Regions from separate parts of the Blautia sp. MSK18_10 genome, predicted to be linked through region 2. Evidence: predicted binding sites of a transcription regulator. Region 2 holds the regulator's gene; each other region holds the start of a gene.
The links. The regulator Rex, encoded in region 2, represses fermentation and respiration genes when NADH is low (regulators of the CRP and FNR family bind a similar motif). The targets are predictions, from matches to a motif close to ATTGTTAANTANTTAACAAT.
Positions count from the first base shown of each region.

Region 1: the regulator Rex is predicted to act here: its motif matches at 3,826-3,845, upstream of LI074_RS03355 (L-lactate dehydrogenase).
Region 3: the regulator Rex is predicted to act here: its motif matches at 6,615-6,634, upstream of gap (type I glyceraldehyde-3-phosphate dehydrogenase).
Region 4: the regulator Rex is predicted to act here: its motif matches at 1,503-1,522, upstream of LI074_RS13770 (complex I 24 kDa subunit family protein).

Region 1 covers NZ_JAJCGT010000004.1:57,027-64,891, forward strand. The annotation lists gene LI074_RS03340 (Ig-like domain-containing protein) at 1-1,561, shown strand, start outside; gene LI074_RS03345 (Crp/Fnr family transcriptional regulator) at 1,614-2,228, shown strand; gene LI074_RS03350 (hypothetical protein) at 2,295-3,596, shown strand; gene LI074_RS03355 (L-lactate dehydrogenase) at 3,897-4,847, shown strand; gene LI074_RS03360 (CoB--CoM heterodisulfide reductase iron-sulfur subunit B family protein) at 5,351-6,145, shown strand; gene LI074_RS03365 (4Fe-4S dicluster domain-containing protein) at 6,142-6,531, shown strand; gene LI074_RS03370 (CoB--CoM heterodisulfide reductase iron-sulfur subunit A family protein) at 6,538-7,865, shown strand, end outside.
Region 2 covers NZ_JAJCGT010000009.1:79,111-86,975, reverse strand. The annotation lists gene pap (polyphosphate:AMP phosphotransferase) at 1-196, shown strand, start outside; gene LI074_RS06160 (class I SAM-dependent methyltransferase) at 217-948, shown strand; gene LI074_RS06155 (S8 family peptidase) at 1,457-2,302, shown strand; gene LI074_RS06150 (NADP-dependent isocitrate dehydrogenase) at 2,418-3,626, shown strand; gene LI074_RS06145 (ABC-F family ATP-binding cassette domain-containing protein) at 3,743-5,653, opposite strand; gene LI074_RS06140 (redox-sensing transcriptional repressor Rex) at 5,914-6,561, shown strand; gene LI074_RS06135 (bifunctional ADP-dependent NAD(P)H-hydrate dehydratase/NAD(P)H-hydrate epimerase) at 6,651-7,865, shown strand, end outside.
Region 3 covers NZ_JAJCGT010000018.1:269-8,133, reverse strand. The annotation lists gene LI074_RS08940 (NAD(P)/FAD-dependent oxidoreductase) at 1-813, shown strand, start outside; gene LI074_RS08935 (GNAT family N-acetyltransferase) at 914-1,387, opposite strand; gene rlmD (23S rRNA (uracil(1939)-C(5))-methyltransferase RlmD) at 1,422-2,612, opposite strand; gene tpiA (triose-phosphate isomerase) at 3,281-4,030, opposite strand; gene LI074_RS08920 (phosphoglycerate kinase) at 4,195-5,388, opposite strand; gene gap (type I glyceraldehyde-3-phosphate dehydrogenase) at 5,547-6,566, opposite strand; gene LI074_RS08910 (histidinol-phosphatase HisJ family protein) at 6,885-7,703, shown strand.
Region 4 covers NZ_JAJCGT010000039.1:21,850-29,714, forward strand. The annotation lists gene LI074_RS13765 (heparan-alpha-glucosaminide N-acetyltransferase domain-containing protein) at 73-1,191, opposite strand; gene LI074_RS13770 (complex I 24 kDa subunit family protein) at 1,673-2,155, shown strand; gene LI074_RS13775 (NADH-quinone oxidoreductase subunit NuoF) at 2,152-4,029, shown strand; gene fdhF (formate dehydrogenase subunit alpha) at 4,043-6,751, shown strand; gene LI074_RS13785 ([Fe-Fe] hydrogenase large subunit C-terminal domain-containing protein) at 6,962-7,865, shown strand, end outside.

The DNA of each region.
Region 1 (7,865 bases), on a different contig from region 2:
AGGAGTATTATTATTGCATAGCGGTGTTAGGGTTGAAGCTTCTGAAATTCATGCATTATGTGTAAGCGGTTATCCGTTGGGAAATAATAACAGTGAACTGATGTATGACCGTATTGTAGAAAACAAACTTCAAGGATATAAAGCAGGAAAATACGTGAAGCAATATACCTATAATTCTGAGAAACCAGAAAATGGAGGTGGTTCATCAGAAAGTGATTTTGATTCTAAAATATCAGAAGTAATTCAAAATTCATCCAGTAGAGACATTTTGATATTTTACTATTACGGACATACAGTATCTGATGGAACTGGAAGTTCTTTGGGATTTGCTTTGACAGGTTCCAAGAAAGCTTGTGATACTTGGTATAGATGGCAACATCTTGCTTTAATGTTGGCACAATTTCCAGGGAAAATATATGTAATCCTTGACACTTGTCATGCTGAAGATTTCTGGACACAAGGGGTTAGTTCAATTCTGAACCAAACAGTGAGAGAGAAATTTTCGTGTCTGCTTGCATGTGGTTCGAATGAAAGCAGTAACTATGGACCGAAGCTTTTGTTTACTACACCAAGAAAATTGGTTGATGCCAAGTATTATGGAAGTTTTACTTTCAACATAGGAAAAGCTCTTGGATATTGGAACGGTATACTGGCAGCAGACAGAAGCAAAAATGGATATGTGACATTAAATGAATTATATGCATATGTCGAAAAGCATATATCAGGATTTGATAAAATGACAGTAAAAACATATGGCGGATACTTGGATGAACCTTTATTTCATTATAATGTTGCCATAGATCATACAAAGCTTTCCATGAATATAAAAGATCAGAAAAAACTTTGTGCATATGTAACAGGGACAAAAGTGAAAGCAAAATGGACATCGAGCAATACATCTGTTGCTACAGTAAATTCTGGAGGAAAGGTGGTTGCCCAAAATCCTGGAACAGCGGTTATTACTGCAAAAATAAATGGAACAGAAGCTACATGTACTGTAAAAGTAAAAGATGTGAAATATACTCTATCGCAATTTGAAGATTATAACAGACTCAATAAATTGGTTCATTGTTTTGATATACCTATTGGTTTCTGTGCAAATCCGGCAATGAATGTAGGAAAGAAGCCTTCTGGCGTAGATTCCAAATTTATGATAGCATGCAGCGCATGGCATGTGGATGAAAAGTATTGGAAGGAAATTCCTGGAGTAGAAGGTTATGGTGAGTTTTCGATTGATGGCAAATATGTTGAACAGGAATGTAAAAAATTATTTGGGAAAAGTTGTTCAATAATGAAACTGACAGAATCTTTTATATTTGCGACACGAAAAGGAAATAAGATAAACCTTCCAGGATGGTCATCACCGTATAATGTAACAAGCAGAATCACTGGAATTGTGCAAAAAACGGCTCTGTCTTATCAGGTATATGTAACTTATACTGCAAAATCAGTTTATGGAAATTTAAGTATATCGGGAAAGCAAACAAAAGCGGTATTTACTGTAAAAAAAGTTCAGACAGCTCCTCATGGATATTATGTATCTGGATTCAAATTTTCATAAGAAAAAGTGTAAATGAGAAGCAAAAAGAATAAAGTTAAAGGAATATTTACGGATGAAAGCAGAAAAAAGTGAAATTATTGTGTTTTTCAGGGATATAATCGGAATCAAAGATAAATATGCACTGGAACAGCTTGGCAATCATTCCAGAAGATGGACGTTAAAGGCAAAATGCATTTTACTTAAGGAAAAAGATGTGGTTTCGGAAGTTTCTTTTCTGTATCAGCGTGGAGGAGTAGTAAAAGCATATTATGCGCTGGATAAAGAGGGAAAAAACAGAATCCATTGTTTTGCGCATCATGTGGGTGAGCCTGTTACCGGGATTGTGAATCTGGACAGACATATGGTTTCACTTCTGACTGTGGAGGCAGTTAGAGACTGTGAGTTGATTTCTATCTCTGCAGACTGCCTCAGAGAACTGGTACAGAGCTGTCAGGAAATTGCTCTGGCGTGTAACCGTATGATCGGAATCAATGTTATCAGGAATATGGAATATGAAAAAGTGATCACTTCCAGCAGAGTGGAAGACAGGTATCGTTATTTTCTGGAAATTTATCCGGATCTGGTAGAAAAAGTAAGCAAAAAGGATATTGCTTCCTATCTTAATATGACACCTGAGAGTCTGAGTCGCTTATTAAAAAATATGAAAAAAGAAAATTCTGAACAGTGATTTCGCTGTATGCAGAGGTAATCTTGCATACATGGAAATAAATTTACAGCAAACGGAGGATAAAACATGAAGAGAAAAGTTTTAACAATGTTGTTAGCAGTAACAATGTCAGCGACAGTGGGAAGCCCTGTCTGCGCTGCAGATTTTACAAGTGGAACGGAGAATGTATCTGAATTTTCCGGGAATGTTGTGGACAGTGAGAATGCATCAGAAAATACAGCAGATGTGGATACTGCATCTGAAGAGGTAAATGAGACTATGGATGCAGAAGAATCGGAAGATTCACAGAAATCAGATATGCCGGAATTTACAGATGAAGAAAGCGCAGATGACGAAGACTCGATTCCGGAATTTAATGATGACCAGGAAGATATACTCACAGACAGTGCGGGAAAGCCAGGTACTTCTGCGAAATATCCTTCCATGAAAAAAACAGGAAATGTATATACAGCGACTGTAAAGAATGCAACAGAAAAGAATTATGTAAAATTTGTTCCAAACAAAACAGGAAAATATGTGTTAAAGATGACAATTACATCCCAATATGGAACTTATACAAATAGTGTCTATGATGCATATAATTCTAAATTCAAAATGCTTGAAGGCATTTCCACAGGTGGCTATGGTGCCTATAAGCTTGAAAAAGGGAAAACCTATTATTTTGGAATGGGGATGGGGAAATCCGCTTCAAAAGTTGTCTTTCAGGCAGAAATTCTGGCTGATGTTGTTTCAATCAAACAGGTAAAAATTGATAAATCTGTTGCTTTTTATACTCCTATAGATTTTTATCAGGATCAATACGGAACAGATAATAAAAATCAATATAACGTCGCAGAACGTTGGAGAGGAAAAGGAAAAATAAAAATCACATATAGTGATGGAAAAACAGAGACAATTCGTACAGACCAGAGAAATAGATATGGTCAATGGCTCAGCAGATATATTATTTACAACGGTAAGAAATCCAGTCCAGAGCCAGGAACCTATGACGTACATTTAAAATATGACAATTCAAAAGCAGAAGCAGTTGTAAAAAATGTCAAAGTAAAGAAACTATCCGGTTTACCGACAATCAATGGAAGTGGCAGTAAAAAGTTTTCTGTAACCAACAGTGGCATGTATGCATGCTTTAAAACAGGTAAGAGTACAAAATACCGCGTTTCCGTATCTTTCCCTGATTATAATCTTGGCAGTCAGGGAATCAGCATTGAACAGGAGAAAAAAGGAAAACTTGAACATATAAATCATGTGCAAAATGGAGGTACCTGTACATTAAAGGCGAATACAGTATATTATTTTTATGTAAACTTACATAGTGGATGGGCGAATAATTCGACTGGAACACTTAAAGTAACTCCTGTAAATTAACCATATCAAGTCAGGGGCAAAATACTTTTTGACCCTGACATCATAAAATTTATAAACAAACCCAGAGGAACAAATCTGTAAATGCATTTAAGTATTCATAGATTTGTTTCTTTGTGTTATATAAAATAAAGTTTTAGATTTGTGAAAATTATATCAAACTTACAAACAATTTCATGGTCCAAAACAAAAATTGGAATTTAAAAATTGTTCGGATTTCTGTACAAAAACTCTTGTCAATTTTTTGACAATGTGTTATCATTAAGACGTCAATTTTGTTAGGAGAAAAGGAGTATTAAGATTATGAGCAGTAAAATTACTATCATTGGAGCCGGCAGTGTCGGTGCCACCATCGCGTACACTTTATCAAGTCAGGATATTGCATCTGAAATCGTTCTGATCGATATCAATAAACAGAAAGCAGAAGGCGAAGTTCTGGATATCATCCAGGGAACCTGCTTCAGAGATCCTATTTCCATCATTGCCGGAGATTATGAAGATGCCAAAGACTCTGACATCGTTATCATCACATCCGGTATCGCACGTAAACCAGGACAGACAAGACTTGAACTTACACAGACAAACGTAAATATCCTTAAGTCCATCACACCGGAGATTGTAAAGGCTGCACCAAACGCTCTTTACCTGATCGTAAGTAATCCGGTTGATATCATGACTTATGTATTTACAAAGATTTCCGGACTTCCGGAGAACCAGATCCTTGGTTCCGGTACCATCCTTGACTCTGCACGTCTGCGTTGCGGATTATCCGAGCACTTCCAGATTGCACAGAGTAACATCCATGCTTATGTATTTGGTGAACATGGCGATACATCCTTTATTCCATGGTCCGGAGCTTATATTTCCGGTGTAAGTGTGGATGAATATTATGAACTGGAGAAGAAACTCGGAAAAGATATTGAGCCGATTGACAAAGAAGCAATGCTTCAGTACGTACAGAAATCCGGCGGTGAAATTATCTCCAAGAAAGGTGCAACTTTCTATGCCGTATCTTCATCTGTATGCAAGCTCTGTAGCTTACTGGTATCTTCTTCCGAATCTATTTCTACAGTATCCACTATGATGCATGGAGAATACGGAATCGAAGATGTATGCTTAAGCACACTGACACTGGTAGGTCCAAATGGTGTACAGGGTAAAGTACCGATGAGAATGAATAAAGCTGAAATCGAACAGCTCAAGAAGAGCGCAGATACACTGAAAGAAATTATTGCTCAGATTGATCTTAATTAATAAATAAAACGTGACTGGTTAAAATCGCCTGTGGCGATAAGATTTTGAATTCAGGGGAGCAGAGAACGCGTTGCTCCTCTGAGTAAAAATTATTGTTTACTCCTTTTTTTATTCATCAGTCAAAATTCCATATTGCAGCGGAGGCAGAGGAATTTTGACTCTTATGAATAAAATCAGGAACGAAATAAAAAAATATCAAAAACCTCTTGTTAAAATGTTGTCAATATGATATAATATTTTTCGGAAATCGAGCTGATACACTCCTTTAATTGCGGAGGAAGGGTGTGCGAACTCTTTTATTTTCTATGTCTCAACAAAGATATAAAAAGTAATTGTATTAGACTTGATTTATATTTTTGTCCATATATTGTTAAAAAAAAGACAAGGACTAGCGACTGTTATTTACGGGCGCTATATATCGGGGCAAATTGCTTTTGGACCCTGATATCATTATTTGAGCAACATGAATTTATCTGAACAACTAAGAAAGGATAATGTTAAGTATGAAGTACAGTTATTATCCGGGTTGTACCCTGAGAAACAAGGCGAAAGATCTGGACGAATATGCCAGAGCCAGCGCCAGAGCACTTGGGTTTGAACTGGAAGAGATCGAAGATTGGCAGTGCTGCGGAGGTGTTTATCCTCTGGGAACTGACGAGATTGCTACGAAGCTTTCTTCTGTACGTGCTCTTAATCAGGCCAAAGAAAAGGGCCAGGATCTGGTAACAATCTGCTCTGCCTGTCATCACGTGATCAAACGTGTCAATGATGATATGAAAAATGTGGAGGATATCCGCACCAGAGCAAATAATTACATGCAGCTTGATGAGCCTTATGAAGGCGAGACAACAGTGCTCCATTATCTGGAAGTACTTCGCGACAGAGTTGGCTTTGACAAGCTGAAAGAGAAAGTAGTAAACCCGCTTACAGGAAAGAAGATCGGAGCCTATTACGGATGTCTCTTATTACGTCCGGGCAAGATCATGGCTTTTGATGATCCGGAGAATCCGACAATCATGGAAGATTTCATCCGTGCACTTGGTGCAGAACCGGTGATCTATCCATACAGAAATGAATGCTGCGGCGGTTACATTTCTCTCAAAGAAAAAGAAATGTCCCAGAACATGTGTCAGAAAATCGAAGACAGTGCCCAAGGCTTTGGCGCAGATATGCTGATCACAGCCTGTCCATTGTGTAAATATAATTTAAATAAAAACGCTTCCAGCGAACTGCCTGTATATTATTTCACAGAGCTCCTTGCAGAAGCCCTCGGAGTAAAAGAGGAGGTAGCGAAATGAGAAACGAACATTCAGCAGCAGAGAAAATTAAAGAAATCTCAGGAACAAATCCGCTGAAATGTATGAAATGTGGAAAATGTTCTGCTACCTGTCCATCCTTCAATGAAATGGATATCAAGCCACATCAGTTTGTATCCTATGTTGTAAATGAAGATATCGAAGCACTTGTCAATTCAAAGTCTCTCTGGAAATGCCTTTCCTGCTTCGCCTGTGTAGAGCGTTGTCCAAGAGATGTAAAACCGGGAAAGATCATCGATGCAGCAAGACAGTTAGTTGTCCGTGAAAAAGGCGGCGATTATCTGAAAGCAGATGAGATACCACAGCTTCTTGATCCGGAACTGCCACAGCAGCTTCTGGTAAGTGCATTCAGAAGATACAGGAGGTAAGCCAGCGTGCAGAGAATTGGTGTATTTGTCTGTCATTGCGGAAGTAATATCGCCGCTACGGTAGATGTAAAAAAAGTTGTTGAATTAGCTGCCAAAGAGCCGGGTGTCGTTCATGCAGAAGACTACCAGTACATGTGCTCAGAAGCAGGCCAGGCTAAAATTCAGGAAGCCATTAAAGAGAAAAACCTGACAGGCGTTGTTGTCTGTTCATGCTCTCCACGTATGCATGAGGCAACATTCAGAAAAGCAGCTGAAAGAGCTGGCCTGAATCCATACATGGTGGAGATTGCAAATATCCGTGAGCATTGTTCCTGGATCCACAAGGATATGGAAGAGGCTACAAAGAAGGCCGTGATCCTTGCCAGGGCAGCAATCGCAAAAGTAAACTTAAACACACCTCTTCAGCCAGGAGAGAGCCGTGTTACAAAGAGAGCCCTGATCATCGGCGGCGGTATTGCCGGAATCCAGACAGCCCTGGATATCGCAGATGCAGGATATGAAGTAGATATCGTAGAGAAGACTCCAAGTATCGGTGGAAGAATGTCACAGCTTGATAAAACATTCCCGACACTTGACTGTTCTGCATGTATCCTCACACCTAAGATGGTAGAGGCAGCAGCACATGAGAAGATCAATATCTATACATACAGTGAAGTAGAACATGTCAGCGGTTTCGTAGGTGATTTCACCGTTGATATCAGAAAGAAAGCAAGAAGTGTAAATATGGACAAATGTACAGGCTGCGGTGTCTGCCAGGAAAAATGTCCGTCCAAGAAGATTCCGAACGAATTTAACAGAGGATTAAATAACAGAACTGCTATTTACACTCCATTTGCACAGGCAATCCCGAATGTTCCGGTTATCGACCGTGAGAACTGTCTGAAATTTAAAACAGGAAAATGTGGTGTCTGCTCCAAAGTATGTCAGGCAGGAGCCATTGATTACGATCAGCAGGATGAGATCGTAACACAGAAATACGGTGCAATCGTAGTTGCTACAGGTTTTGATACCATCAAACTTGACAAATATGATGAATATGCGTACAGCCAGAGTAAGGATGTTATCACATCCCTGGAACTGGAACGTATCATGAACGCAGCAGGTCCTACAAAAGGACACTTAGAGCGTCTTTCCGACGGAAAGGCTCCGAAAGAGCTGGTATTTATCCAGTGTGTGGGAAGCAGATGTTCTGATGACAGAGGAAAGCCATACTGTTCCAAGATCTGCTGTATGTACACAGCAAAACATGCAATGCTGATCCGTGATAAATATCCGGATACAAATGTAACAGTCTTCTATATTGATGTGCGTACACCTGGTAAGAACTTCGATGA
Region 2 (7,865 bases):
GAAGATCACAGATGAGGACTGGAGAAACAGAGAGAAATGGGATGCCTATGAAGTGGCTGTCAATGAGATGCTTCAGAAGACAAATACTTCCTTTGCGCCATGGCATGTACTGGAATCTGTTGACAAGAAATATGCCCGTATCAAAGCACTCAGAATTGTGATCTCTGAAATAGAAAAAGCATTAAAAGAAAATTAAATTTTGCGGGAAATGTGTAAATGAATGATAAGATAACAGTCTGCCTGGGTAAGGGCGGGCAAAGAGAAATGGCAGAATCTTTTGCCAGAAAGAACAATGTTCCGATTATGGACAAACCGGGAGAACATCTGACAGTAATGTTTGACTCCCGGGGCGTATCACTTACCGGTTATGGCCTGACATATCAGGGAGATTTTGAAGGAATGCTGCACAGAGTCACAAACGGAAGACTTTCCCATGAAATGTTGGTACGTGCGGTCAAAACAGAGGGAGAACATCTGAAAGCAATTGATGCCACTGCAGGTATGGGGGAGGATGGTTTCCTTCTTGCAGCATATGGCTATGAGGTGACATTATATGAACAGAATCCGGTGATCGCCGCACTTTTGAAGGATGCGCTCCGGCGTGCCAGAAAGCATCCCGTATTAAAAGACATTGCTTCCAGAATGAAACTGGTGGAGGGTGACAGTGTGTCATGTATGGAGAAACTTATGGATCCAGTAGATGTGATCTATCTTGATCCCATGTTCCCGAAGAGACAGAAATCCGGTCTGATAAATAAAAAACTTCAGCTGATCCAGAAACTTGAACCTCCATGTTCTGAGGAAAAAGATCTTTTTGATGCAGCTATCAAAGCCGGACCTTCCAGAATTATCGTAAAACGTCCTCTTAAGAGCGTCTGTCTTGATGGAAGAGAGCCTTCTTATATATTAAAAGGAAAAGCAATACGATATGACTGTTATGTGATGTAGAAGGTTTATCAGCACATTGTAGCAGCCCTTTATTTTTGAGGGCTGCTGCAATGTATTTTTTTCCATTCCCGGATAAATTCCATTTGTTCCTGATCGGAGATTTCCTGGGAGGCAGCGTCATTTCCGGCAGCTACACAGCAGAGCAGGACGAAGGTCTGAAAGAGTAAAAATACCAGTATCAATAATAATGCAGTCATAATTTGTCTCCTTAATATTATGCAGATGGTTACAGTTATTTTATGAAATTGCTATAAGGATATTTTTCGGGATTTCTGTAACAGATTCTGTATATGCCTGTTGTTTTGCATATCAGAAGTATCTGCATATCATGGAAGCTTTATACATTTTATTTACAGAAAAACGGAGATATGACAGGAGAAACTGTCGGACACAAAAATATAATCTTCCGAATAATTTAAAGTAAGACGCAAATGTTCATTGTCTTTGCAGCGACCTGATGAATAGTTGCGGTAAGATTTCATTATCCAGATGATTCGGAGGATTTTTTATGAAGAATTCAGATGATTCCGGATATACAGGAAAGCACGTGGGTGTGTGTGTTCTGGATACCGGGATTTTTCCTCATATAGATTTTACAGGGAGAATACTTGCGTTTCAAGATTTCATCGGACATCGTATCAGACCTTATGATGATAATTCTCATGGAACCCATGTATGTGGGATCATTGGCGGTGACGGAAGGGCTTCGGAAGGACGGATCAGAGGAATTGCCCCCGGGTGTAGCCTGATAGTTCTGAAGGTGCTCGACAGAACGGGAAATGGCAGGAAAGAAGATGTTTTACAGGCTTTTCGCTGGATCCTGGAGAATAAGAGATATTATGGGATACGTGTAGTGAATATCTCGGTGGGAACAACCTGCAGGAGAGCAGAAGATCACAGAGTTCTGATCGCGGGTGTGGAACAACTTTGGGATGCAGGTCTGGTGGTAGTGGCTGCGGCAGGAAATCAGGGACCGAAGGCAGGAAGTGTGACAGCACCGGGAAGCAGCCGGAAGATTATCACAGTAGGCTCCAGCGATCTGCTTACAGGACGGACTGCCATATCCGGCAGGGGACCTACATTTGAGTGTGTTTGTAAACCGGATCTGGTTGCACCCGGGAATCATGTTCTTGCCTGTGCACCGGGGGCAGATAACGGATATGGAGTGAAGAGTGGTACTTCTATGTCTACACCTCTGGTTGCAGGGGCAGCAGCATTGATGCTTGAGAAGAAACCGGAGCTGACTAATGTTCAGATCAAGATGAAATTGAAAGAAAGTGCCAGGGATATGGGATTGCCAAAGAATCAGCAGGGATGGGGAGAACTGGATCTGGAACGCTTTATGGAACTGTGATCAGTAATCTTTTATTTCACAAAATTATTGCTTTAGTGTATAAAAGCATTGACGAACGGTCTGTTTTCGGCTATCATGATAGTTAACTGGATGAGAGCCAAAGAGGAGGATTAATATGAAAAAAATTCAGATGCAGACACCACTTGTGGAGATGGATGGAGATGAGATGACCAGAATTCTCTGGAAAATAATCAAAGATGAACTTCTTCTTCCGTATATTGATTTGAACACTGAGTATTATGACCTTGGTCTGGAATACAGAAATGAAACGGATGATCAGGTAACTGTTGATGCAGCAGAGGCTACAAAGAAGTACGGCGTTGCAGTGAAATGTGCCACTATCACTCCTAATAAGGCAAGAATGGAAGAGTATACCTTAAAGAAAATGTACAAGAGTCCTAACGGAACGATTCGTGCAATTCTCGACGGAACTGTTTTTCGTGCCCCAATCGTAGTGAAGGGTATTGAACCATGTGTTAAGAACTGGAAGAAACCGATCACCATCGCACGTCATGCCTATGGTGATGTGTATAAGAACACAGAGATGTATATTGACGGCCCCGGAGATGCTTATCTGGTATTTGAAGGTGCAGACGGACAGCAGAGAAAAGAGCTGATCCATCATTATGAGGGACCGGGTGTGCTTCAGGGTATGCACAATCTGGATGATTCTATCACAAGTTTTGCAAGATGCTGTTTTAATTATGCACTGGATACAAAACAGAACCTGTGGCTTGGCGGCAAGGATACGATCTCCAAGATTTATGACGGACGTTTTAAGGAAATCTTTGCAACTATTTATGAAGATGAGTTTAAGGAGAAATTCGAGGCAGCAGGCATTGAATATTTCTACAGCCTGATCGATGATATCGTAGCTCGTGTCATGAAGGCTGAAGGCGGATTTATCTGGGCCTGCAAGAACTATGATGGAGATGTTATGAGCGATATGGTTTCTTCAGCATTTGGTTCTCTGGCTATGATGACATCTGTACTGGTATCTCCACAGGGATATTACGAATATGAAGCTGCTCATGGAACTGTACAGAGACATTATTATCGCTATCTGAAAGGTGAGGAGACATCTACTAACTCTGTAGCAACTATTTTTGCATGGACCGGAGCTCTGAGAAAAAGAGGTGAGCTGGACGGCAATAAAGAATTGATGGAATTTGCTGATAAACTGGAGAAGGCGACTCTGGAGACGATTGAAAGCGGTAAGATGACAAAAGACCTTGCGCTGATCACTTCTCTTGAGGATGTGACAGTACTGAACAGCAAAGATTTCATCCTTGCCATCAGAGAGAGACTGGATGAAATTTTATAATGTCAGAAATTATCCGGTAATGTTTCTATAACATTATAAAGTTCTCCGGGCAGGATCACACTGCAGCGGAGAAACCTGTAAAAAGTTATAAACTGCGAAAATGGGAAGAACCTGCATTATGCAAGTTCTTCCCATTTTTCATATAATCCTTCTAATTCTTCGGTAATGGCGGCTTTCTCTTTGCTGAGTTTCGCACATTCTGCCACATTTGTGCAGATATCCGGGAGAATCATGGTTTCGTCGATCTCTTTATCTCTGGTCTCAAGTTCTTCAATGCGGGCTTCTACTTTTTTTAGTTCATTCTCTCGTTTTCGCTGACGGGCCTGTTCTTCTTTATGCTGCTGCCAGGAAAGCTTGTTATCAGAAGCCTGCTTTGCTTCTGTCACAGCCTGAGCGGCAGCCGGAGCATATTTTTCCGTCAGCTCTTCTTTTTTCTCCAGATAATAGTCGTAATCTCCGATATAATTTACAATTGCCTGATTGGTCAGATCCAGGATCCGGGTAGCTGTCTGGTTGATGAAGTAACGGTCGTGGGAAACATAGAATACTGTTCCTGTGTAACTGTTCAATGCCTCTTCAAGAATCTCTTTTGAAGCGATATCCAGATGGTTGGTGGGCTCATCGAGGATCAGAAAGTTTGCTTCGGACAGCATCAGCTTGGCGAGGGAAACACGACCTCTTTCTCCGCCGGACAGAGCGGAGATCAGTTTGAATACATCATCCCCTGTGAAAAGGAATGCTGCCAGCATATTTCGAATTTCTGTTTCCGTAAGTGTGGGATAAGCATCTGAGATTTCCTCAAAAATAGTTTTCTCCATATGAAGAACATGGTGTTCCTGGTCATAGTAGCCAATCTGTACCTTGGAACCAAGAGTAAATCTGCCGCTGTCTGCATCGATCAGCCCATTGATGATCTTTAACATGGTGGTTTTGCCTGTGCCGTTATTGCCAATCAGGGCTACACGTTCTCCACGTTTGATCTCAAAGGAGATGTCACTGAAAAGTGTCTGTCCGGGAAAAGATTTGGAAAGACTTTCCACAGTAAGGACATCATTTCCGCTGACAAATCTTGGTTCCAGGGAAATGCGCATCTGATTCTGAATCTCCTGTGGTTTATCAATGCGCTGGACTTTATCCAGCATTTTTTCGCGGCTTTCCGCACGTTTGATAGATTTCTCGCGGTTAAAGGATTTCAGCTTGGCAATGACTGCTTCCTGATGTTTGATATCCCGCTGCTGGTTCAGGTAGGCTTTGTACTGGGCGTCACGCAGCTGGGCTTTTTTCAGGGCATAGGCAGAATAGTTGCCACTGTACATACGCATATTTCCTGCTTCGATTTCCACAACTTTTGTTACGACTTTGTCAAGAAAGTAACGGTCGTGGGATACGATAAATACAGCACCCGGGTAATTCAGAAGATAGGTTTCCAGCCAGGAAATACTCTCCATATCCAGATGGTTGGTAGGCTCATCCAGAAGAAGAATGTCAGGGCTGGCAAGAAGCAGTTTACCCAGAGCTACGCGGGTTTTCTGGCCGCCTGAAAGAGTTTCTATCTGGCGTTCGAAATCTTCTTCTGTGAAACCAAGACCTTTTAATACACCCATGATCTCACTTTTGTAAGCGTAACCATTTTCCAGTTCAAACTGGTGACTCAGTCTTGTGTAAGTATTCATCAGGCTGTCCAGAGCATCTCCGGTGGTGGTTTTCATTTCCTGTTCCAGAGAGCGCAGACGGTTCTCCATATCAATAATGTGCTGTTTGGTGGAAATCAGTTCTTCGTAAATGGTATGATGGCCATGAATGTCCTGATACTGGGCAAGGTAGCCGATATTTTTATCTTTGGCAAGTACCACGTTTCCTGAATCCGGGGAGAGCTCATGCATAATGATTCGCAGCAGAGTCGTCTTGCCTGCACCGTTATTGCCGATGAGAGCTGCCTTTTCGCGGTCTTCTATATGGAAACTGGCATCCTTGAGAATGATTTTTTCGCCAAAGGATTTACAGATATTCTGACATGATAAAATCATAGGAATTCCTCCGTTTGTAATTTGTCCGCGTACTATTATAATCGAAAATGCCTGTTTTTGAAAGCATTTTAAGAGATTTTGTCCAGGGAAAAGAAAGCATCGGATGGATGCATGGAAGAAAATATGATATTCCGGGGAATTTTTCAGAATGAAATTGATAAAAAAATACAGAAATATTTGGTCAAAAAGTACAAATTTAATTTGACAATAAAATAACATCTGGGTATAATTGACATAGATAAGCTAAGGAGGGAAAATTTGTGGAAGCTAAGGAAATTTCGAAAGCGGTAATCAAGCGTTTGCCGCGGTACTACCGCTACCTCGGTGAATTGATGGAGGAGAATGTAGAGCGTATATCTTCAAATGATCTTAGCAAGAAGATGCATGTGACGGCTTCCCAGATTCGTCAGGACTTAAATAATTTCGGTGGTTTTGGTCAGCAGGGTTACGGCTATAATGTACGCTATTTGTATACAGAAATCGGTAAGATCCTTGGGCTGGATACTGTACATCCGATGATTATTCTGGGTGCCGGTAATCTGGGACAGGCATTGGCCAATTATGTGGATTTTGAAAAGCGCGGATTTAAGCTGGTTGGTATTTTTGACGTCAATCCTGTACTTGAGGGGATTGCAGTTCGTGGAATTGAGATTCAGATGTTGAGCGATCTTCCTTTGTTTCTGAAGGAGAATGAGGTTGAGATTGCGATCCTGACTCTTCCTAAAAACAAAGCCAAAGAGATGGCAAAGATTTTAATTGATAATGGAATTAAGGCAATCTGGAATTTTGCACATATTGATCTGGATGCCCCGGAGGATGTAATGGTAGAGAACGTACATCTTTCAGAGAGTCTTATGACTTTGTCCTATAACCTGAGTGAGTACAGAAAGGAACATGAAGGTATGTAAGGGATAACTGTGAAACACAAGGCTGTGGTCATCTGATCACAGCTTTTCTCTTGTATGTAAATGTGTTATTGTAAACAGGAGGTGAACAGATGAGAGAGATTGTAACTGCTGTTGAGATGAAAGAACTGGATCATAATACGATTCAGAAAGCCGGGATATCGTCTCCGGTACTTATGGAGAGGGCGGCATTAAAGACGGTTGAGGAGATTGTACAGAGATTAAAGAATAAAGAAAAAGAGAAAATCCTTGTGGTCTGCGGAACCGGCAACAATGGCGGAGACGGATTGGCGATTGCCAGACTGCTTCAGTTGAGAGGAGTCAGAACCTGGTATTATATTGCGGGTAAGGAAGAGAAAATGACTGCTGAAACTGCCGGACAGCTTAAAACAGCAGAATATTATCAGGTGCCCCGGGTGCATAACCTGGATCTGGATGAATATACTACTATAGTAGATGCCATCTTTGGGGTTGGACTGAGCAGACCTGTAGAGGGAAAATATGCAGAGCTTATCAGTACAATGAACCGGGCATCTGCGTATAAAGTAGCTGTGGATATTCCATCCGGGATTGACTCAGATACCGGATTTGAGAAGGGGATTGCATTCCGGGCAGATCTTACGGTTACCTTTGCTTTTCGCAAAAGAGGGCTGTGTTTTTATCCCGGACGCATGTATGGCGGTGAGATCGTTGTTACGGATATCGGAATCTATTCCATACCCGGAAAGAAAATCTGTATGCATCATCTGGAACGTGAAGATTTGAAAATGCTTCCGGAGAGAGTTCCCTATGGAAATAAAGGAACCTTCGGTAAGGTTCTTCTTATAGCTGGCAGCGAAGGAATGTGCGGAGCTGCATATCTGAGTGCAGCAGCTGCTCTGAAAAGCTCTGCGGGAATGGTGAGAATTCAGACCGTGGAGGCCAACAGGATTCCGTTGCAGACACTGTTGCCGGAAGCCATGATCACCTGTGATTTTGATGAGAAAAAAAACCAGGCAATGCTTGACTGGTGTGATGTGCTTGTGATAGGACCGGGTCTTGGAACCGGAGCGCAGAGCAGGGAAAGAGCTCAGTGGTTCCTGGCGAAGGCAGCTGAGTGTAAAAAAACAGTAATTCTGGATGCAGATGGCCTGAATCTTCTGTCAGTCCATGACAACTGGAAGTGTTTTATCGGGGAACATGTGATCCTGACACCTCATATTGGTGAGATGAGTCGTCTGTGCGGAAAAGAAATCGGTAAGATCCAGGATTGTCTGGCACAGACCGCAGCTGATTATGCAAAGGAGTCTGGAGCGGTTTGCGTTCTG
Region 3 (7,865 bases), on a different contig from region 2:
AAGAATGATACCACTGACTGCAGCAAATGCATTGTATCCGTAGGCAGAAGCGGAAGCAAATGGATGGAACAGATCTGTAAAGAACTTGATATCCCAACCAAATCAAACCGGGTAGACCTGGGTGTACGTGTAGAACTTCCTGCTGTTATCTTCTCCCACCTGACAGACGAACTGTATGAGAGTAAGATTGTCTACAGAACAGAAAAATTCGAAGATAATGTGAGGACTTTCTGTATGAATCCTTATGGCATCGTTGTAAACGAAAATACAAACGGCATTGTCACAGCAAATGGCCACAGCTATGAAGATCCGTCCAAACAGACAGAAAATACAAACTTCGCACTGTTGGTAGCCAAACATTTCTCCGAGCCATTTAAAGACAGTAATGGATATGGCGAAAGCATTGCCCGTCTTTCCAATATGCTGGGCGGCGGAGTGATCGTACAGCGTTTCGGCGATCTGGTGCGCGGAAGAAGGAGTACGGTTGCACGTATCGAAGAAGGTATGGTACGACCTACTCTCGCAGCTACTCCCGGTGATCTGAGTCTTGTTCTCCCGAAACGTATCCTTGACGGAATCATTGAAATGATTTATGCTCTGGATAAAATCGCTCCCGGGACAGCTAATGACGACACCCTCCTCTATGGTGTGGAGGTTAAGTTCTATAATATGGAAGTTGATATTGATGAAAATCTGGAAAGCAGATACAAAGGCCTGTATATCATTGGAGACGGAAGCGGTGTAACCCATTCCCTGTCCCATGCTTCTGCAAGCGGTGTATATGTAGCACGCCAGATTGTTGAGAATCTGTAAAAGACCGGATTTCTTCTGATGGATACCTCTAACTACAGCAATCAATAACCTTAAAGTCCCCATCTGTCTCTTACAGTTGAAACAGATAGGGACTTGTTTATTATATTTTCTGGTATGCCATCCATTTATCCATTCCCAGACGTTCAAATGAACCACAGTACTGAAATCCGCATTTTTCCAGAAGTTTCTGCATGGGGATGTTATCGCTGTATGTATCCATACGGAGATTCTGTGTCTGAGCATAGGCCCAGTCCAGACAGAATGATGCGGCTCCTCTTACTATTCCTGTGGACGCTACCCTGTGAACTACTCCATAGGGTTCTTCATTCAGCCATTTTCCATTAATTTCTTTATAATCTTCATCTTCTTCCGCCGCATAATAGAAAACACAGGCAATCCGCCCTTCTGACATGCACAGATACATTTTATCAATATCATGCTCTATCAGTTCTGCTGAGGGGTAATCTTCACCCCACTGTTCTGCATTGCCATTTTCTCTCATAAATTTGCGGGCTTTATCATAAACTTGCATGATCTGCCCAAGATCTTGCACTGATGCTTTTCTTATTTCCATGAAACCTTCCTTTTCTTTTGGTATTTATATTCTTTTAGTATTTGTATTCGTTTTGATTTTTCGTCTGTTTCTCAAATTTTTTCGTCAAAAGACAAATATTTTCACAATGGTCTGTAAAACTGAACATATCTACCGGCTGTATTTTTCTCACATCATAGCCATGTTTTGTCAAATACTCCAGATCTCTTGCCAGTGTTTCCGGTCCACAGGAGATATATACGATTCTTGATGGATTCAGTTTGATAACAGAGGACATAAACTTTTTATCACTGCCTGTACGGGGTGGATCCATAAACACAACATCTGCATGTTCTCCGTTTTCTGCCATATTTTCCATAAATTCTCCTGCATCTCCCTGATAGAAACGTGCATTTGTAATCTTATTTTCCTTTGCATTGATTCTGGCATCGCGGACTGCATCCGGATTTAATTCCACACCAATGACATTCTTTGCCCGCTTTGCAGCTACAAGTCCGATTGTTCCTATTCCGCAGTATGCATCTATCACTGTTTCTTTTCGTCCAAGCCCCGCATATTCAATTGCTGTCTTATACAGAATTTCTGTCTGTACAGGATTTACCTGATAAAAAGACTGCGGAGAAATGCGGAATGTACATCCGCAGAGCGTATCCCGGATATATCCTTTTCCATAAATGACGATATCACGCTCACCCAGTACCATACTGGTCTTCTTATCATTGACGTTAAGCACAACTGTTGTAATCTGTGGGTATTTCTTTCTCAGAGCTTTCACAAAATTATTTTTTGAAGGAAAGATCGGGGAACCAATCACAAGAACCACCATGATCTCATCTGTGGAAAACCCTCTTCTCACCAGCACATGGCGCAAAAGTCCATATCCTGTGTCCTCATCATATGTTTTGATTCTAAAAGATTTCAGCATATCCCGAATTGTACGGATGATTTCCTGACTGATCCTATCCTCGATCATGCACTCTTCTATCGGAACAACCTTATGTGTTTTCGCTTCGTAGGTTCCACAGATAATATTACCTTTTTTATCCCTGTCAAATACTGCATGAACTTTATTTCTATAATAAAAGGGATCATCCATTCCAATGATTGGTTTTACATTTGCAAACTTTCCAAGAAGCTTCTTCATCCTTTTCTGCTTGGCGGCAAGCTGTTCTTTATAAGGAACACCCTGATACTGGCAGCTTCCGCATTTCTTTGATACACTACATTTTGTTACTTTTTCTTCCATAAAATATTAACCTGCTTTCTATAATTACACATTTTTTACATTATATCAGCGAAAATGGATTCCCGCAATCAGACAATCTTTATTTATCTGTCAATTTCCTCTCCGAATGTCGAAAAAGCAGGGATTCTGTCGAAATGTTTTTGACTGATTTCTGTTGAAACTTGTAGACGAATGTAGAAAAATATGATATAGTTTGTACATACAAAAGAGAAAATCATCGAATTGCCAAAGAGAAAAAAATTTATATCACCAAGGATAAAAACTCAGAAATACTCCAAAATACAAAAGATAAAATACATGAACTAAATACACCTGATAAATAGTCAAAATACAAAAGTATCGAGGCATTCCTTTCGTGCAAAAGAGATTTACCCAAAGTACAAAAGAAACAGCTTACAGCAGATTTTTACACCAGATAAAAAAGACAGTTTCAGTAATGAAGCTGTCTTTTTCTTTATACATATTAATTTCATAAGATACTATGTGTCTGACATAGCCAAACAAATATTCGCAACAGCAATTAAAGCAGGTAACTTACCTGCTTCAACTATAACAATCCCCTGAATACAATCCAATCAGTAAAATTACCAATTTTCCTGTATTCAGGGGCATTATATTATTTCTCGTTTGGACACAAAGATTATCTGCTTATAATCAGTTTTTTATTCTTATTTGTAGTTTACGATCTTTCCGAAATCAGCTTTCAGAGAAGCACCACCTACAAGGCCGCCATCGATATCGTTCTGAACGAATAAGTCAGGTGCTGTTGCAGGATTTACAGATCCGCCATACTGGATACGGATTGCTTCTGCTGTTGCTTCATCATAGATTTCAGCGATGCATGCACGAATACCTGCGCATACTTCCTGAGCCTGCTCAGTTGTAGCTGTTTTACCTGTTCCGATTGCCCAGATTGGCTCGTAAGCGATAACTGCTGTCTTAGCCTGATCTGCTGTAACACCCTGGAATCCAACTTTAACCTGCTGACGGATGAAATCCATTGTCACGCCCTGTTCTCTCTGAGTAAGAGTTTCGCCACAGCACATGATAGGTGTAATTCCATGTTCGAAAGCTTTGAGAACTTTCTTGTTAACATCTTCGTTTGTTTCTCCGAAGTATTCTCTTCTTTCGGAATGTCCAAGAACAACATATTTAACTCCGGCATCTACGAGCATTGCAGGGGAGATTTCTCCTGTGTATGCACCTTTCTCTTCAAAGTACATGTTCTCAGCACCAACCTGGATGTTTGTTCCCTTAGCAGCTTCTACAACCGGGATGATATCGATTGCAGGTACGCAGAATACTACGTCTACTTCATCGTTAACTACTAATGGTTTTAATGTTTCTACTAATTTAACGGCTTCGCTTGGTGTCATGTTCATTTTCCAGTTACCAGCGATAATTTTCTTTCTTGCCATGATGATTTATCTCCTTAGTATCCCTGTGGGATGTTATTATATAGTATCACCATATCTACTAAATTCAAGTCTCGCTTAAGGCTCGCTTTCATTAAGTAGATAGGTGGACTTTCACACTAAATTCGGCCTTCGCCTGCGGCTTGACCTTATTAAGTGTTCAATGTCTATTTATCGTTTGCTGCTGCAACACCCGGGAGTTCTTTTCCTTCCAGGAATTCAAGAGATGCACCGCCACCTGTGGAGATGTGTGTCATCTTGTCGCCATAACCAAGGATGTTAACTGCAGCTGCAGAATCACCACCACCGATAATAGTTGTGGCATCTGTTTCAGCAAGTGCTTTTGCAACAGCTTCTGTACCATGAGCGAAGTTTGGCATTTCGAAGCAGCCCATCGGTCCGTTCCATACAACTGTCTTAGCATCTTTTACAGCATCAGCAAAAAGCTTCTCTGTTTCCGGTCCGATATCCATTCCTTCCCATCCGTCCGGAATCTCGCCACGTTTAACAACCTGGATATTACAGTCATTAGAGAAGTTATCACCGATTCTGTTATCTACCGGAAGAAGAAGTTTCACACCTTTGTCTTCTGCTTTCTTCATCATGTCCAATGCATACTGAAGATAATCATCCTCACAAAGAGATGTTCCGATATGTCCACCCATAGCTTTTGAGAATGTGTAAGACATACCACCACCAATGATAAGAGTATCTACTTTATCAAGAAGGTTATTGATTACAGAAATCTTGCTGGAAACCTTAGCTCCGCCAAGGATAGCAACAAACGGTCTCTCAGGATTGTTCACTGCATTTCCAAGGAAATCGATTTCCTTCTGCATTAAGTAACCAACAACTGCTGTATCAACATATTTGGTCACACCAACATTAGAGCAGTGTGCTCTGTGAGCTGTACCAAATGCATCATTAACAAATACATCACAAAGAGAAGCAAGTTCTTTGCTGAATTCGTCTCCGTTCTTTGTTTCTTCTGCGCGATAACGTGTGTTCTCAAGTAAGATAACATCTCCGTCTTTCATCTCAGCTACTGCTGCTTTTGCGTTAGGTCCTACTACTTCAGGATCTGCTGCAAACTTAACTTCCTGTCCTAATAATTCGGAAAGACGTTTTGCAACCGGTGCAAGAGATAATTCCGGTTTCGGCTCTCCCTTCGGTTTTCCAAGGTGGGAGCAGAGAATAACCTTTCCGCCGTCAGCGATCAGCTTCTTGATTGTAGGAAGAGCTGCAACCAGACGGTTCTCATCTGTGATCTTTCCATCCTGAAGAGGAACATTGAAGTCACATCTTACAAGAACTTTTTTGCCTTTTACATTGATATCATCAACAGATTTTTTATTCAGCATTTGTGGTGCCTCCTTAATAATATTCTTTAACAGTTACTGCATATCTGTAAACAGTAACTTATTGATTTCCTGCTGTCATTCCAGACCACGCGAAAAGGGTCCGGTCCAAATCAGACCGGACCCTTCGTTGGAGTCTATTCCTTTACACTTACTGAAAATTAAGCGTTCAGTAATTTACCAAAGTGTTTGATTGTACGAACCATCTGGCTTGTGTAGGAGTTCTCGTTGTCATACCAGGAAACTACCTGTACTTCTGTTGTGCCATTCTCAAGTGGAAGAACCATTGTCTGAGTAGCATCGAACAGAGAACCAAATCTCATACCAACGATATCGCTGGATACGATTTCATCTTCGTTGTATCCGAAGGATTCATTAGAAGCTGCTTTCATAGCTGCGTTGATCTGTTCTTTTGTTACGTTTCCTTCAACAACTGCTGTTAAGATTGTTGTAGAACCTGTTGGGGTAGGAACACGCTGAGCAGATCCGATAAGTTTACCGTTCAGTTCCGGAATAACAAGACCGATAGCTTTAGCAGCACCTGTGCTGTTAGGAACGATGTTAACTGCAGCTGCACGAGATCTTCTTAAATCACCTTTTCTCTGTGGTCCGTCAAGTGTCATCTGATCGCCTGTGTAAGCGTGGATTGTGCACATGATACCGGATTTGATTGCAGCAAGATCATTTAATGCTTTAGCCATTGGAGCTAAGCAGTTTGTTGTACAGGAAGCTGCGGAGATGATGTGATCTTCTTTTGTAAGAGTTTCATGGTTTACATTGTAAACGATTGTCTTAAGATCGTTTCCAGCCGGAGCGGAAATGATAACGTGTTTAGCACCTGCATCGATATGAGCCTGAGCTTTGTCTTTGGATGTATAGAATCCTGTACACTCAAGAACTACGTCTACACCGATTTCTCCCCATGGAAGTTCAGCAGCGTTAGCTTTTGCGTAAATTTTGATTTCTTTTCCGTCAACTGTGATGGAATCTTCTCCTGCTGTTACTGTATCTGCAAGAGCATATTTTCCCTGTGTTGAATCATATTTTAATAAGTGAGCAAGCATTTTAGGAGATGTTAAATCGTTGATTGCTACGATTTCAAATCCTTCTGCTCCAAACATCTGACGGAATGCAAGACGTCCAATACGTCCAAAACCATTAATTGCAACTTTTACTGCCATGATAAAATTCCTCCTATGAATTAAGTGGTTAATTATGGTAATCCTTTGTTTGTTAAAGAATCATCAACCTGTAATGTATTGTACATAATTCTAAACAAAAATTCAAGACCATTTTCCAAAAAACAGATAAAAATTAAGTAAAAAATGTAAATTATATGTTATACTGTGTATACAGTGCTTTATGAATACACTGATCCGGGCCTGTAATTGTGATATTTCAGGTGCAGATATATCCATTTAAGAGGACACAGTATTCATTTATAATATATCACACGCAAATATAACAGTACTGTTTTTACAGAAGAAAGGACTGAAATTATGGGCAGACAAATATTGTGGGATTGTCATATGCACTCTTCTTTTTCTGCTGACTCGGATACGCCTATGGAAGTTATGATCCATCGCGCTGTTGAAACGGGACTACAGGGAATTACTTTTACGGAACATCTGGATCCGGATTACCCTGTTACTCCGGACAATCTGGATTTTTCTCTGGATATTCCGGCTTACAAAGAAAAGCTGGCTGAACTTTCAGATATATATAAGGATAAAATTCAGGTACGTTTCGGAATTGAACTGGGACTGCAGATGCATCTGAGAGAATATTTTGACTCACTTCTCTCTCAGACACCTTTTGATTTCGTTATCGGTTCATCCCATCTTGTCCATGGGTATGATCCTTATTACCCGGAATTTTTTGAAGGACGTAAGGAATTTTTATGTTATATGGAATATTTTGAATCCATTCTTGAAAACATTTCCGCATATGACGGATTTGACGTTTACGGACATATTGATTATGTTGTCCGTTATGGTCCTAACAAGAACCGGGAATATTCTTACGGACGGTATAAAGATATTTTGGATGAGATTCTGAAGAAACTGATTTCCATGGGAAAAGGCATCGAACTTAATACAGGCGGATATCATTATGGTCTTGGAGAACCCAATCCATGTACTGCCGTAATAAGGCGCTATAGAGAACTCGGCGGAGAGATCATCACCATCGGAGCAGATGCGCATACTCCGGATAAAATCGCCTGTGCATTTGATAAAGCTGCCAGTGTACTGGAAGCCTGTGGTTTTCGTTACTATACAATCTTCAAAGACCGTAAACCGGAATTTATTTCTCTGTAAAACGTGTCAGTACTTGCCTATATGGCAGTTCCTATAATATAATATTACATATGATTTCAGAAGCCCAATTTCCAAACTGCTCCAAATACTGTTTCTCTGGTCTGCATCATAGCTGATCATGATAAAAAACTGACAGCAGATATGGAAATTGCAGCTTTCTGT
Region 4 (7,865 bases), on a different contig from region 2:
GACAGATCGCATTTTATGAAACAAAGATCATAAAATGCGGTCTGTTTTTTTGTGCAGATAAAAAGCATTCTGCTATTTTCTGTTTTTTATTTTATCTGTAATTATGATGTATCCATGTACAAGAAGATCAGTCACGATCAGTGCTGCCACTGACAATATCAGGCATTCTTTTACCCCAAATTCGTAAAAAGCAGCAAAACCGGCAAGTGTCCAGTAAACTCCGATATGTACGGCATACATCTTTGAAATCTGTTTTGAGTAATAACACAGTTTATTATATCCGAATTTCCATTTTTCCATCATTGGCATGATACGAAATGCAGCTGCAAACACAAATATGATACTGCAGAAACTTCCGAGTACCTTTGCAAGCCCCGGGATTCTGTATTGTTCGATCATATAATTAAAGAATCCCTCAATGCCCGGATGTAGTACAATGCAGCATATAAACCATACCGCCGCAGTAATCCCACATATGATCCCGCTTTCTTTATAAAAGTTTCCTTTTTCATCTTCAGGGATTCTTCTGAGCACTTTTCCAAAAACATATCCAAGAAATACATAACTCAAATATGGGAAGAAGCAGAAGCTGGTTTCACCTTTTCCACCGAAAGTCATATCCAGGATCCAGTTAATTGCCGGATCATCAGAAACCAGCAACTTTGTAAATGGTGATATGATTCCGACTATTACAGCACTTATGACATATCCCCTTAAGCTTACATTTAATTTCCTGTAGACCGCAAGCACCAGATAGCACATACCGGCTATAAAGAATATATTTACGAATGTAAGCATGGAATAAAGATTTGCGTCATATAATTCTCTGCTGCCTGCAGCTTCAACTGTAATGGAATTTCTTATATTAAAACTGATTGTCATTACAGCTGCATAGCATAAATTGCTTAATCCCTGATAGGATAACAGCTTTATGCCGTTTTTAACCATATCTTTGGGCTGGGAATGGCGTGTGAAAGCACTTCCGAATCCCATGGTAAACAGATACAGGCAGGCACCTGTCGGCATGAAGAGCGCAAACAGAATCTTATGTACATTTGATTCGGCTGCTGCGACACCACCTATTGTCTGAAATGAATGTATAAATACTATCATGATCAACAGGAAACCCTTTACCAGATCAAGTTCCCTCTGACGTCCTGTATTCACTTCTTTTTCTTTCAAAGAAAACATACTTACCTCCTCCTTTATCCGGATATTTTCAGTGAGAACGGAACACTTATCTTTTGTCACTGATATCATATGGACAGTGTAGCACAGGCAGAATTATAGCACAATCATAATATTCCTGACATTGTACACACACCACGTACATTACTGTTTACTCCGTTCTCAGTAACGTAGCCAAAATTCATTCCAAATTGTCTGCTGCAATGGAATTTTGGCTTGTATGTCTCGGGATAGTGGTGCGTAAACAGTAACAATTATTCAGTTTGATTCAGTTTAGTTTGGTTTACATCTGAGATGGTTTAGTATTGAACAAAGCTGATAAAAATTAGACAAACAAAACAAACATCTATAGAGGAAAATAATAAAAAATTAGAAAATTTCTATAAATGCGCTTGTGAAAATGACGAAAAAGGCATATAATTAACGTTACAATATGTAAAGAGTGCAATAAAAAGAGAAAAAACAGGTATAAGGAGGGTGCGAAATGCTAGATCAGTCATTTTATCAGAAAGCGGATGAGATTATTGCTTTCTATGGTAAAAAGCCGGCATCACTGATTCCGATCATGCAGGATATTCAGGGGGTGTACAGATATCTCCCGGAAGAATTGCTTACATATGTTGCGGAGCAGATCGGTGTGACAGAAGCGAAAGCGTTCAGTGTTGCCACATTTTATGAGAATTTCTCATTTGATGCGAAAGGTAAATATGTGATCAAGGTCTGTGACGGAACAGCCTGTCATGTAAGAAAATCAATACCGGTTCTGGAGGAACTTTATAAGAAACTGGGGCTGTCAAAGACAAAGAAGACGACAGACGATATGATGTTTACTGTGGAAACAGTTTCCTGTCTTGGTGCCTGCGGACTTGCACCGACTATGATGGTCAATGAAGAGGTATATCCGAGAATGACTCCGGAGAAGGCAGATGAGCTGATTGATAAACTGAGAGGGGGCGAACAGGGATGATCCAGAATAAGGAAGTATTGGAGCAGATCAGAGAAGAAGCTGTGAAAGAACTTAATTCTTATGACTGTCGTATTCTTGTCTGTTCAGGTACCGGATGTGTGGCCACCGGTTCTCAGAAAATCTATGAGAAATTCATGGAGATTGCCAAAGATGCTCCGGGAGTTACCATTGAGTTTGGACCTCATGACAAAGATGCACATGTAGGTGTAAAGAAAACAGGATGTCAGGGTGTCTGTGAGCTTGGACCACTTGTTCGTATCCAGAAAGGCGACGATGTGATCCAGTATACGAAGGTTCAGATCGAAGACTGCCAGGAGATTTTTGAGAAGAGTGTTCAGGGTAATGAGACTATCGAGAGACTGCTTTATCAGAAAGGCGGTAAAGTAAGCCGCGGACCGGAAGATATTCCGTTTATCGCGAAACAGACCCGTATTGTTTTGAAGAACTGTGGTAAGTTTGATGCAGAATCTCTGAATGAGTACATAGCAAGCGGCGGTTTCCAGGCTCTGGAGAAAGCAATGTTTGAGATGGATCCGGATCTGGTTATTGATCAGGTTGATAAATCCGGTATCCGCGGACGTGGTGGCGGCGGCTTCCCGGCAGGTAAGAAATGGATTCAGGTAGCACGCCAGGCTGATCCTGTTCATTATGTGGTTTGTAACGGTGATGAGGGTGACCCGGGAGCATTTATGGATGGTTCTGTAATGGAAGGTGATCCTTACCGTCTGATCGAGGGTATGATGCTTGCAGCTTACGCAGTAAGAGCACAGCATGGTTATATTTATGTACGTGCGGAGTATCCTCAGTCTGTAGCACGACTGAAACACGCTATCGCAGTTCTGGAAGAAGTGGGACTGTTAGGTGATGACATCCTTGGAACAGGATTCTCCTTCCATATGCATATCAACCGTGGTGCAGGTGCTTTCGTATGTGGTGAGGGTTCTGCCCTGACTGCATCTATCGAAGGAAGCAGAGGTATGCCTCGTGTAAAACCGCCACGTACGGTTGAGCAGGGATTATGGGCAAAACCTACTGTTCTGAATAACGTAGAAACTTATGCAAATATTCCGGAGATCATTCTCAAAGGTGCAGATTGGTACAGAAGTATCGGTACAGAGGGATCACCTGGAACAAAAACCTTCTCACTGACAGGTTCTATTGAGAATACAGGTCTGATCGAGGTCCCGATGGGAACAACCTTAAGAGAAATCATTTTTGATATCGGCGGAGGACTGAAATCCGGTGCTGCGTTTAAGGCTGTTCAGATCGGTGGACCATCCGGTGGATGTCTGACAGAAGAACATTTGGATATACCTCTTGATTTCGACTCTGTTAAGAAATATGGTGCGATCGTTGGTTCCGGTGGTCTGGTAGTTATGGATGAACATACCTGTATGGTAGAGGTTGCACGTTTCTTTATGGGCTTCACCCAGAGAGAATCCTGCGGTAAATGTGGTCCCTGCCGTATCGGCACCAAGCGTATGCTTGAAATCCTTGAGAGGATCGTAGACGGAAAGGGTGAAGTAGAGGATCTGGATAAACTGGAGCATCTTGGAAACTTTATCAAGGACCGTTCACTCTGCGGACTTGGAAAGAGTGCACCGCTTCCTGTACTTTCCACATTAAGAAACTTCAGAGATGAATATGTAGAGCATATTGTTGATAAAAAGTGCGCGGCTCATGTATGTAAGGCAATGCGTTCTTATGTGATCGATCCTGAGAAATGTAAAGGATGTACCAAGTGTGCGAGAAACTGTCCGGTTGGTGCGATCACAGGCAATAAGAAAGAGCCTCACAGCATTGATACCTCCAAGTGTATTAAGTGCGGAACATGTCTGGAAAATTGTGTATTCGGCGCAATTTCTGTGAATTAAGGAGGGTGAAAAGATGATTCATTTGACAATAGATGGAATTCCTGTAGAAGTGGAAAAAGGTACGACCATTCTGCAGGCTGCCAGACAGATCGGAGTGGAGATTCCTACACTCTGCTATCTGGAAGATGTATTGCCGGATGGTTCCTGTCGTTTGTGCGTGGTAGAAGTAACAAACAATGGAAGAACCAAATTTGATACGGCATGTACACTTCGCTGCTCAGAGGGTGATGAAGTACAGACAATGTCAGAGAAGGTAGTTGCATATCGTAAAGATACCCTTGACCTCCTTCTTTCTGATCATCGTGTACATTGCTTCTCCTGTGAGGCAAACGGTGACTGTAAATTACAGGACTACTGTTTTGAATATGGTGTGACTGAGACAAGCTATCCCGGTGAAATGAAGGATATGCCGATAGATGATACCAATAAATTCTTTACCTATGATCCAAGCCTGTGTATTCTCTGCCATCGCTGCGTGAATACATGTAAGGAGATTGTGGGAAGAGGTGCCATCGACACTATGGATCGTGGTTTCCAGTCAGTGATCGGTGCACATTACAAACATAAATGGAACGAAGGTATCTGTGAATCCTGCGGTAACTGTGTACAGGCCTGTCCGACAGGTGCACTGACCATGAAGCGCAGAAAGAAATACCGTCCGTACCAGATTGACAAGAAGGTTCTGACTACCTGTCCTCACTGTGCAACAGGCTGCCAGTATTATCTCCTTGTAAAAGACGGAAAGATCGTAGATACAGAAGCTGTAAACGGACCATCCAACAAAGGATTGCTCTGTGTTAAGGGTCGCAGCGGATGTTTCGATTTCGTACAGTCACCGGAGCGTATTAAATATCCGCTGATCAAGAATAAAGAGACAGGTGAATTCGAACGTGCAACATGGGATGAGGCCCTGGATCTTGTTGCTTCCAAATTTATGGAGATCAGGAAACAGTACGGCTCTGATTCCCTTGCAGGTTTTGCATGCTCCAGATCACCTAATGAAGATATTTACATGGTACAGAAGATGGTTCGCTGCTGCTTCGGCACCAACAATACAGACAACTGTGCACGTGTATGTCATTCCGCATCTGTAGCAGGTCTTGCGATGACTCTTGGCTCAGGTGCCATGACAAACCCAATTGAGGATATCACAAAGAATGCAGATCTGATCATGCTGGTTGGTTCCAACCCTGAGGAAGCACATCCTGTAGTCGGCATGCAGATCCGTCAGGCTATCAAGAGAGGCTGTAAGCTGATCGTAGTTGATCCTCGTGATATCGGTCTGGCTAAGAAAGCAGATATCCATCTGAAACTGAAACCTGGTACAAATGTTGCTTTTGCAAACGGCATCATGAATGTGATCCTTTCTGAAGGTCTTCAGGATGACAAGTTCATTGCAGAGCGTACCGAAGGTTTTGAAGAATTAAAGGAAATCGTAAAAGATTACACACCTGAGAAGGTAGCTGAAATCTGCCACATTGACGCAGACGATCTGAGAAAAGCAGCGATCATGTATGCAAAAGCTGACCGCGCTCCAATCATCTACTGTCTTGGTGTAACCGAACATTCCACAGGTACAGAGGGCGTTATGTCCATGTCCAATATGGCAATGATGGTTGGTAAGCTTGGACGTGAAGGCTGTGGTGTTAACCCGCTTCGTGGACAGAATAACGTACAGGGTGCCTGCGATATGGGTGCTCAGCCGAATGTGTATCCCGGATATCAGAAGGTTACTGATCCTGCAGTTCGTGAGAAATTCGAGAAAGCATGGGGTGTAAAACTTGATCCGAATATAGGAACTCATGCAACTGATGTATTCCCGAAAGCAATCACAGGCGAGATCAAAGGTCTGTATATCTATGGTGAGGACCCGGTAGTTACTGATCCGGATACCACACACATTATCAAAGCATTAAAGAGTCTTGATTTCTTTGTACTTCAGGAACTTTTCATGACAGAGACAGCTCAGTATGCAGATGTTATCCTTCCTGGTGTAAGCTATGCAGAGAAAGAGGGTACATTTACCAATACAGAGCGCCGCGTACAGAGAGTCCGCAAGGCTGTCACAGTACCTGGAGAGATGAGACTGGATACAGATATTATTATTGATCTGATGAACCGCATGGGATATCCGCAGCCACATCTGACTTCTGCTCAGATCATGGATGAGATCGCATCCCTGACACCGAGCTTCGCAGGTATCAGCCATGAACGTCTTGACAGTGAAGAAGTTCATGGACAGGGACTTCAGTGGCCATGTACCTCCAAGGATCATCCGGGAACACCGATCATGCATGTTGGTAAATTCTCCCGCGGTCTTGGCTGGTTCTATCCTGCAAAATATGTACCGTCAGCAGAGCTTCCGGATGAGGAATATCCAATCATCCTCATGACAGGACGTATTCTGTATCATTACACAACAAGAGCCATGACAGGAAAGACACCTGAGCTTATGGAGATCGAAGGTAAGTCATTTATCGAAATGAACATCGTAGATGCCGATAAGCTGGGTATCAAAAACGGTGATAAAGTCAGAGTTTCTTCCAGACGAGGATCCATTGAATCTACCGCTCGTGTAGGTACAAAGACCTCACCGGGTGAGAGCTGGATGCCATTCCACTTCCCGGATGGAAATGCAAACTGGCTGACCAACGCCGCACTTGACAAATACGCAAGAATTCCTGAATATAAGGTATGCGCAATTAAGATTGAGAAAGCATAAAACAATATCGGAGACAAAGTTCCGGATCTGATATCGTAAATATTATATGGGGCTGTCGCACATGGATCTGCTGTCCTTGCGGCAGCTCCATATTCCTTTATGGAAAGGCAAAAATAATCATTTGGCAGTACATCATTCTGTGAAAATACGGAACGGTTACAGATAATTTTTTGTGAAAAATATAGTGTTACATAATAAGGAGTACGAGGCATGCAGAGATTTCAGTCAATCCTTCAGTTTAAAAAAGTCAGTTGTAAAAATTGTTACAAATGTGTCCGGAACTGCCCGGTCAAGGCGATACGTGTTCATGATCATCAGGCCAGGATCATAGAAAGTCAGTGTATTTACTGTGAGAAGTGTATCCTTGTCTGCCCGCAGGATGCCAAGGAAGAGCAGAATATGATTCCTGCAATCTGCAATGCAATGGAGAATAAGACGCAGGTTATAGCCTCTCTTCATCCAGCATATCTGGCACGTTTTGGGGTAACCGGTATCAATGGAATAAGGGAAGCGATGAAGAAGCTGGGATTTGCAGATGCAGCGGATGCAGCAGAAGGTGCAAGCCTGATGATTTCGCAGTACAGAGCACTTTTTGCGGAACAGAAAGAGCCGGGAATAATGATCTCTTCTGCCTGCCCTGTAATCGTACAGCTTGTCAAGAAACACTATCCGCATCTTCTGGGAAATCTGGTACAGTCTGCCTCTATGATGCAGTTTCATGCCAGTTATCTGAAAAAAAAATATCCGAAGGCAGAGATTGTCTATGTAAGTCCCTGTATTTCAGCTATGTCAGAGTTGAGAGACTCAGGAAATGAAGTGGATTATGTGATCACATTGGAAGAGCTGGTGCAATGGATGAAAAAAGAAGGGATTTCCATAACTGAGAAAGAACCTGAGCAGATTGCCTACCGTTCCAGAGAAATCGCCATTGCGGATGGTTTAACAGACCTGCTTGGGGCTGTAAAGGGAATCCGCAGGCTTTCTGTAAGTGGGATGGAGCAGTGCAGGGAGGTTCTGGAAGAACTTCATCCGGAGGATTTTGAAAATTGCTTTCTTGAGATGTATGCATGCAGCGGCGGCTGTGTGGCAGGTCCTTCTTTCCAGATGAAGAAGG